One region of the Clostridium sp. CTA-7 genome, then DNA from elsewhere that is predicted to be linked to it. Evidence: riboswitches for the same ligand, from Rfam matches in the RefSeq annotation. Region 1 holds a riboswitch; the other holds the start of a gene.
What was found. Region 1 has a riboswitch for lysine ahead of ACYUEX_RS12630 (Na+/H+ antiporter NhaC family protein). Riboswitches for the same ligand answer to the same signal wherever they lie in the genome.

Region 2: another riboswitch for lysine. It lies ahead of ACYUEX_RS09900 (APC family permease); the one in region 1 lies ahead of ACYUEX_RS12630 (Na+/H+ antiporter NhaC family protein).

Annotation. Positions count from the first base shown of each region.
Region 1 is NZ_BAAAAV010000006.1:89,301-93,459, reverse strand. It holds gene ACYUEX_RS12635 (aminopeptidase P family protein) at 2-1,243, shown strand; lysine riboswitch at 1,321-1,496, shown strand; gene ACYUEX_RS12630 (Na+/H+ antiporter NhaC family protein) at 1,615-3,342, shown strand; gene ACYUEX_RS12625 (DUF5680 domain-containing protein) at 3,476-3,931, opposite strand; gene ACYUEX_RS12620 (aminopeptidase P family protein) at 4,099-4,159, shown strand, end outside.
Region 2 is NZ_BAAAAV010000004.1:230,479-234,637, forward strand. It holds gene ACYUEX_RS09895 (sigma 54-interacting transcriptional regulator) at 1-965, opposite strand, end outside; gene ACYUEX_RS09900 (APC family permease) at 1,108-2,433, opposite strand; lysine riboswitch at 2,505-2,677, opposite strand; gene ACYUEX_RS09905 (heavy metal translocating P-type ATPase) at 2,740-4,159, opposite strand, start outside.

The sequences.
Region 1 (4,159 bases):
TATGAATAAAGAGTTTTATAAGAATAATAGAAATAAGGTTTTAGAAAACATTAAAGATAATTCTTTATTAATATTATTTGCAGGTAATTCGCCAAAGAAAACTGCAGACGAAAAATATCCTTTTACACCAAATAGAAATTTTTATTATTTAACAGGAATAGATGAAGAAAAGCATATTTTAGTTTTATCGAAAATGAATGGAAAAACTAATGAACATTTATTTATAAAAGAGGTAAATCATATTACAGAAAAATGGGAAGGTAAAACTATTAGAAAAGAAGAAGTATTAGACATTTGTGATATAGAAGATGTTAAGTACTTAGGGGATTTTAACGGGTTTATAGAAAAAATATTAATTAATAAAGAAGACATAAATATATATTTAGATTTAGAAAAAGATAATTCATCATATAAGTATATAAATGAAATTAAGGAAAAGTATTATAATATAAATATTAAAAATGCATATAAGATTATAGGAAATTTAAGACTTATAAAAACTGAAGAAGAAATTAGCAGGATTAAGAAAGCTATAGAAATTACTATAGAAGGCGTAAAAGAATTAATGAGAAATTCTAAGCCGGGCATAAAAGAGTACGAACTTGAAGCTTACTTTGATTTTATTTGTAAGAAAAATGGTGCAAAAGACTTTGCATTTAAAACTATTGCAGCAGCAGGGAAAAATGCAACTGTTTTACATTATGTAAGTAATGACTCAGAATTAAGGGTTGGGGACTTAATATTATTTGATTTAGGTGCTCAATATAAATATTATAATGGTGATATATCAAGAACCTTCCCTATTAATGGAAAGTTTACTGAAAGGCAAAAAGAAGTTTATAACGCAGTTCTTAGAGTAAATGAAAGAGTTATTAAAGAAATGAAGCCAGGAGTTAAATTCATAGATTTAAACAATAAGGCTAAAGAGTGGGTTGCAGAGGAGTGTATATCTCTTGGATTAATTTCTAAAAAGGAAGATGTATCTCAATTTTATTATCATAGTATAGGTCATAGCTTGGGTATGGATACTCATGATATAGAGTTAGAAAATAGGGATGTAACCTTTGAAGCTGGAATGGTATATACTGTTGAGCCTGGAATATACATAGAAAATGAAGGTATAGGAATAAGAATAGAAGATGATATTTTGATAACAGATAATGGAAATGAAGTATTAACTAAAGAAATGATTAAGACAGTAGAGGAAATAGAAGAATTTATGGCCAATAGATTAGTTAAATAGAATTAAGGCTGGGCATTAAAGGTTGATTCAACTAGTGAAAAACTGTATAATAATCCTGTAAATTAAATATGAATAACGACAAGGGTAGAGGCGCGATAATTAAGAGTACTATTAATGAGGTAAGCACTTTGATTTAATAGAAAAGGAATTATCGCCGAAGCGTATGATTAATGCTTTAATATCATATGGCTGGGGTTTCACAAAATATGTGTAACACTGTCACAAACTTAATTTGTGGTGAGCTATCGCTTGAGGATTTTTAACTTTATTTAGAATATTAATTAAAGTGTATCTATAGCCTTGAGTGAAAACTCAAGGCTCTTTTTAATTTCTGCCCTTAAATTATTCATGAAATATATAGGGGGAGCATTATGAATAATAAAAGAAATCTAAGATTAATATTAATGACTATGATGATGATTTTAATGTCAACATCAATAGTTTTCGCAGCAGAGGTAGATCAATCTACATCTAATGCAAATCATTACGGATTATTAACTTTGATACCGCCGGTGGTAGCAATAGTTTTAGCATTTATAACAAAGAATGTTATTATATCTTTGTTTATCGGAACTTTATCAGGTACATTTTTAGTTCAATTAGTTGATAATACTTTTCTTGGAGCAGTTACACAATCTTTTTTAGATTTTGTATCTAGAGTTTTAAACTCATTATCTGATCCATGGAATGCAGGTATAATTCTTCAGGTATTAGTTATAGGGGGAGTTATACACTTAGTTGCTAAAATGGGGGGGGCTAAGGCTGTTGCAGAAGCATTAGCAAGAAGGGCTAAGAATGCTAGAAGCACACAATTAGTTACATTATTATTAGGGTTAGCTGTATTTTTTGATGACTATGCAAATTCATTAATAGTTGGTCCTATAATGAAGCCAGTATCAGATAAGATGAAAATATCAAGAGAAAGACTAGCCTTTATAATAGATGCAACAGCAGCACCAATAGCAGGATTAGCTATTGTATCTACTTGGATAGGGTTAGAAGTAGGGCTAATAAATGATGCTTTTATAAATGGAATAGGGCAAGAAGTTGATGCTTTTGGAGTGTTTTTACAAACTATACCATATAGATTTTATAATATACTAATATTAGTATTTGTATTTATTACCTCAGTTTTATTAAAGGATTTTGGTCCTATGTATAAGGCAGAAGTAGAGGCAAGAAAAAGAGGGTTAAACTCTAATGTTGATGAAGTTGCATCAGATTCTAACTTAGATCATTCAGACCTTGAACCAAAGGAAGGTGTAGAGTTAAGTATATGGAATGCTATAATACCAATAGGTGTTTTGGTTATAGCTTCATTAATATGTTTCTATTTTAGTGGTTATACAGTAATAATGGGTGGTGAAGATGTTGCCCTTCAAAATATAATGACTAATTCACCAGTATCATTTAAGGCTATACAAGAAGCATTTAGTGCATCAGATGCATCAGTAGCATTATTCCAATCAGCATTAATAGCAAGTATAGTATCAATTATAATGGGAGTATCTAAGAAAATATTTACTGTTTCTGAAGCTATAGAAACATGGATAGATGGTATGAAACCATTACTTATAACAGGAGTAATTTTATTATTAGCTTGGTCACTAAGTTCTGTAATAAAGGATTTAGGAACTGCTAAATATCTAGTTTCATTACTTTCAGGATCACTACCAAATTTCTTGCTTCCAAGTTTAATATTTACCTTAGGTGCAGTTATTTCTTTTGCAACAGGAACGGCTTATGGAACAATGGGAATACTAATGCCACTTGCAATTCCACTAGCTTATTCAATGAATCCAGATATGAGCTATGTAATAGTTAGTACAAGTGCTGTTTTAACTGGAGCTATTTTTGGAGATCACTGTTCACCAATATCAGATACTACAATACTTTCATCAATGGGAGCAGGTTGTAATCATATTGCTCATGTTAACACTCAAATGTGGTATTCACTATTTATAGCTGCAATTACAATTTTATTTGGATATATTCCAGCGGGTTTTGGATTAGCTTGGTATATTGTACTACCTATATCTATATTAGCAGTATATGTAGGAATCCAAATATTGGGTAAGAGTGTAGAAGAAGCAAAATAATAATAAGATATATTTAGGTTATAATTATTAATGGATAGTTATATATACTTATAACTATTAAGAGTATGAAAAGAAGCTTTACAAATAAATTTAGTTATTTGTAAAGCTTCTTTTACTTTAAAACAAATGATATTTATTTTAGACTTCCACCATGAAAGTAGAGCTTAAATATTTCAATTCCATTATGTGATATTGATTCAACTCCATTAAAAGAAGCTAAATCACCATCCCAATTGCATTGATATGTAAAATCATCTTCTTTAAAATATTTAGGTCCTCTAAACGGACAATCATCGGATACATTTTTTAAAGATTTCTTTAAAAAATTATTAAATCCTGAAGGTAATTCATCAACAAGAACTTGTCCTTTATAATTCATTCCCCAGGAAACTTTTTCATTTTCCCAAACTAATTCCTCTCCTATAAATTCTCTATCACCTAGATGGCTATCTAGATAATAGTAATTAAATTTTTTATAGGCATAATCCTTTGAGTTTGGCCTAGAAGGTGTTTCTTTTTTAGCACCTGAAGCATAAGTATTTTTCTTCGCTTCAATTATAAATTTTTTAAATTTTAATAAGTCTCCCATGTAAGCTCCCCCTTTTTTATACATCATTTAGATTATATATAAAAAACTTAGGTAAATCAACGAGTTTTCAGAAAATATAATATATTTAGAATTAAATGAATATATGGAATCTCATAAAGTATATAGGGTATAATTATAAATATAAAATTATTAAGGGGGCATTTAATATGAGCAATTTAGCTAAACTTAGGGAAGTAATGAAAATAAAGAATATTGACTACTATATTA
Region 2 (4,159 bases), on a different contig from region 1:
GAAAGTTGAATATCACTTTTTAACTGTCCTATATTATTAGGACAATCATATAATAAAAATGATATTAAAGCACTTTTATTAAAATAAATACTTTTTGATACTCTTTGTGATTCAATTTCTATAAATTCCCTTAATAAGTAATATCTTTCCTTTATATTTTTTTCTTTTAAGGATGGTAACGTTATAACCATTGGTATTCTTCTACTAAAGGTTTTAAGTAAAAATGATTGAGGATCCTCAGTTGTAGCTGCAATAATTTGTGCTTCTACATGAACTAATTTTTCTGTATCACCTAAAACTCTAAAATGTCCTTTATCAATATATGTAAATAACATTTCTTGACCTTGTGGAGATAATCTATGAATTTCATCTAAAAATAATATTCCCCCATTTGCTTTCTTTAGTAAACCATCTCTATTAGAATCTGCACCTGTATAAGCACCTTTCTTAACACCAAATATTTGTGCCATAACTAGTTGTGGATTATCTGCATAATCAGCGCAGTTAAATCTTACAAAAGGTGCTTCATCATTTATAACTTTAGACTCAATTGCAAAATTATACATAGCTTCTGCAAACATAGATTTACCAACACCAGTTTCCCCTAAAATTAAAGTGTGTAATCCTCTTGGGGGATATAAAATTGCTGCCTTGGCTTGTTGAATCGGAATCTGCAAACTTAATTTTGCACCAACTAGTGTGTCTAGACTATTTCTTTTTTTCTCTTTTACGACTTTCTTATTTTCTTTTGATTTAGATACTTCGGTTCTTACTATAGAACTATATTTTACTGGATGGCCATCTATTTTATCAACTACACCATCTTTATAAAGCTGATTTAAATATCTGCTTACATTAGCCCTATCTAAGTTCATAAAAGCACTAAGCTCGCTTGCTGTTATTCCTTTTTTACTTTTCATTTCTAACCGCTTTAAAGCATCATAAACTTCATTTATCTTACTCATATTTTTTAATATCACCCCAATGTAAACATTTATTTGCTATTAATTTTAACATACATTTATTTTTTTTACATTAGTAAAATTTTTTAATTCAAAATAAAAACCCTTCTAAAATTTTAGAGGGTTTTTTTCTAATATTTATAATTTAGTTTAAATTGCTTTTATTCTTATGGTAATTATATATATAAAATGGCACTCCTAATAACATAAGTATAAATCCCCACATTACAATTTCTGCTCCTGAACCATATATTGTCCATAATGTATATATAAATGCTAGTAATGGAATTATTCCTTTTTTAATGAAAATTTGTAAATTAAACTTACTTTCCCCTCTAAACATAATCATCATTTCTGCTGCTGCAGTTAATAAATATATTGGCAAAAATGCTAGCGTTGCTAATATAGTTATAAATGTAAATGCTGAAACCATACTTTTTTGGTAATTCATTATTAAAAGTATATTAACTAATATGGATCCAATTATTAAAGCATTAGCTGGAGTTGAATATTTAGAATGTAATTTCCCAAAACATTTAGGAAATACACCATCTTCTCCTGCTGCATAAGCAACTCGTGCAGTAGATAATAACCACCCAATAGTTGTTCCTAAAATACATATAACTACTGAAATTGCTAATGGCTTTCCAATTGATGTTCCTAAAATTTTAGTTAATATATCAGTAAGTGGCGCGGAACTTGAAGCTAATTCTTTGTTAGACATTACTCCCATACTAGCAACACTTATTAATATGTATATTACTGCTGATATTAGCATTCCATAAATAGTGCTTTTCTTAACATTTTTTTCTGGATTACTAATTTCTCCTGCAGTTACTGTGGCACTTTCTAAACCTACAAATGCCCATAAAGTTGATGTTGCCGCAAGAGGTATTGAATTTACTCCCTTTCCTTCTGGCATTAAAGGCAATAAATTGGAACTATCAAAATTTAAAAATGCTATTACTATAAACAATGCGAAAAATACAATTTTAAATACAGTTACAAACGATTGAACCTTTCCAGCTTTTTTTACTCCAACAATGTTTATAAATGTAAATATCCATAAGATAGAACTTGTATAAATTATTGATATTAGTGGATTATTTAGTGCTGGAATTATAGCTGCACTATAACTTGCCAATGCTACTATTATAGCTGCATTTCCTATCCATGAACCATTCCAATAAAGCCAAGCACTTAAAAATCCTGCAAATTCTCCAAAAGCTTCTTTTGTGTATTGATAAGCTCCTCCAGTAGATGGATACTTTGAACCTAAATTAGCAAAGGATATAGCTATTAAAATAGATCCTATAGTTGTTATTACCCATGCAATAATAGTTGCCATTGGACCTGATAATTCTGCTAATGTAGCAGGTAACATAAAAACTCCTGAGCCTATCATATTTCCACAAACAAGCATTGTAGCCATAAATAAAGTGATTTCTTTTTTCATATGTTTCTTTTCCATTTTTTTCTCCTAAAAAAAGTAAGCTCAAAGATTATTCTTTGAGCTTATATTTATTGCAAACTTTAGACAATAATAAAGATAGCTCTCCACAAAAATATTGTGGCAGTTTTGTATATATTTTATACAATCCCAGTATATAACCTTTAAGCTAATCTATATACTTCGGCAATAACCCCTTTCATATTAAATCATAGTGCTTACCTCATTAATATTACTTTTAGCTATTGCAGCCTCTACCAATAAAATATTAAATTTCCTTCTTAATTCTATCAAAATTTATATATATGTCAAGGAAATATCAACTATTTATACATTTGCCTTAAACTTTCTAAGCCTTAAGGCATTTAATAATACTGATACTGAGCTTAAACTCATTGCTCCTGCTGCTATCATAGGATTTAATAATGGCCCACCAAACACATGAAGAATTCCCATTGCTACTGGTATTCCTAGTACATTATAAGCAAATGCCCAAAATAAATTTTGCTTTATATTATTAATAGTTGCTTTACTTAATTGAATAGCCTTTATAACATCTATTAAATCACTCTTCATTAAAACTATATCTGCCGACTCTATTGCTACATCTGTACCTGATCCTATTGCAATTCCTACATCTGCTTGAACTAATGCTGGTGCATCATTTATACCATCTCCCACCATAGCAACCTTCTTATTTTCGCCTTGTAACTTTTTAACTTCATTTGCTTTATCCTCTGGTAATACTTCAGCTAAAACTATATCTATTCCAACTTCTTTTGCAATTGCTTTAGCTGTTTTTTCATTATCACCAGTAATCATAGCCACTTTTATTCCCATACTATGAATTGCTTTTATTGCCTTTTTACTATTTTCTTTTACAGTATCAGCTACTGCTACAATTCCTTGGATTTTATTTTCTACTGCTAAGAACATAGGTGTTTTACCTTCTTCTGCTAACTTATTTGATTTCTCTTCTAAATCTTCTAAGTTTATTCCCCTATCCTTCATTAACTTTTTATTTCCTAAAAGAATATTTTCATTTTCTATTTTAACTTCTATTCCATGTCCTGGTATTGCCTTAAAATCATTTATTTCTTTTAGTTTGAGACCTTTATCTTCAGCTTCTTTAACTATTGCCTCACCTAATGGATGTTCTGATCCTTTTTCAGCACTAGCTGCTAAAATTAAAATTTCTTTTTCACTTAAATCCATTGTTATTATATTAGTTACTTTAGGCTTTCCTTCTGTTATAGTTCCTGTCTTATCAAATACAATAGTCTCAACTTTATATGCAGTTTCTAACGCTTCTCCACCTTTTATAAGAACTCCATTTTCAGCACCTTTTCCTGTTCCTACCATTATTGCAGTAGGTGTTGCTAATCCAAGTGCACATGGACAAGCAATAACTAGTACTGATATAAATATAGTTAGTGAAAATACTGCTGACTCTCCTGATATATACCATCCTAATGCAGCTATAATGGCTAATATAATTACAGTTGGTACAAAATATGCTGATATTACGTCTGCAAGTTTTGCAATTGGCGCTTTTGTTCCTTGAGCATCTTCAACCAATTTAATTATTTGTGCAAGAGCAGTATCATCCCCTACCTTAGTAGCCTTATATTTAATAAATCCTGTTTTATTTATACTTGCTCCAATAACTTTGTTTCCTATACTCTTTTCCACCGGAATACTTTCACCTGTAAGCATAGACTCATCTATTGATGTATTTCCCTCTATA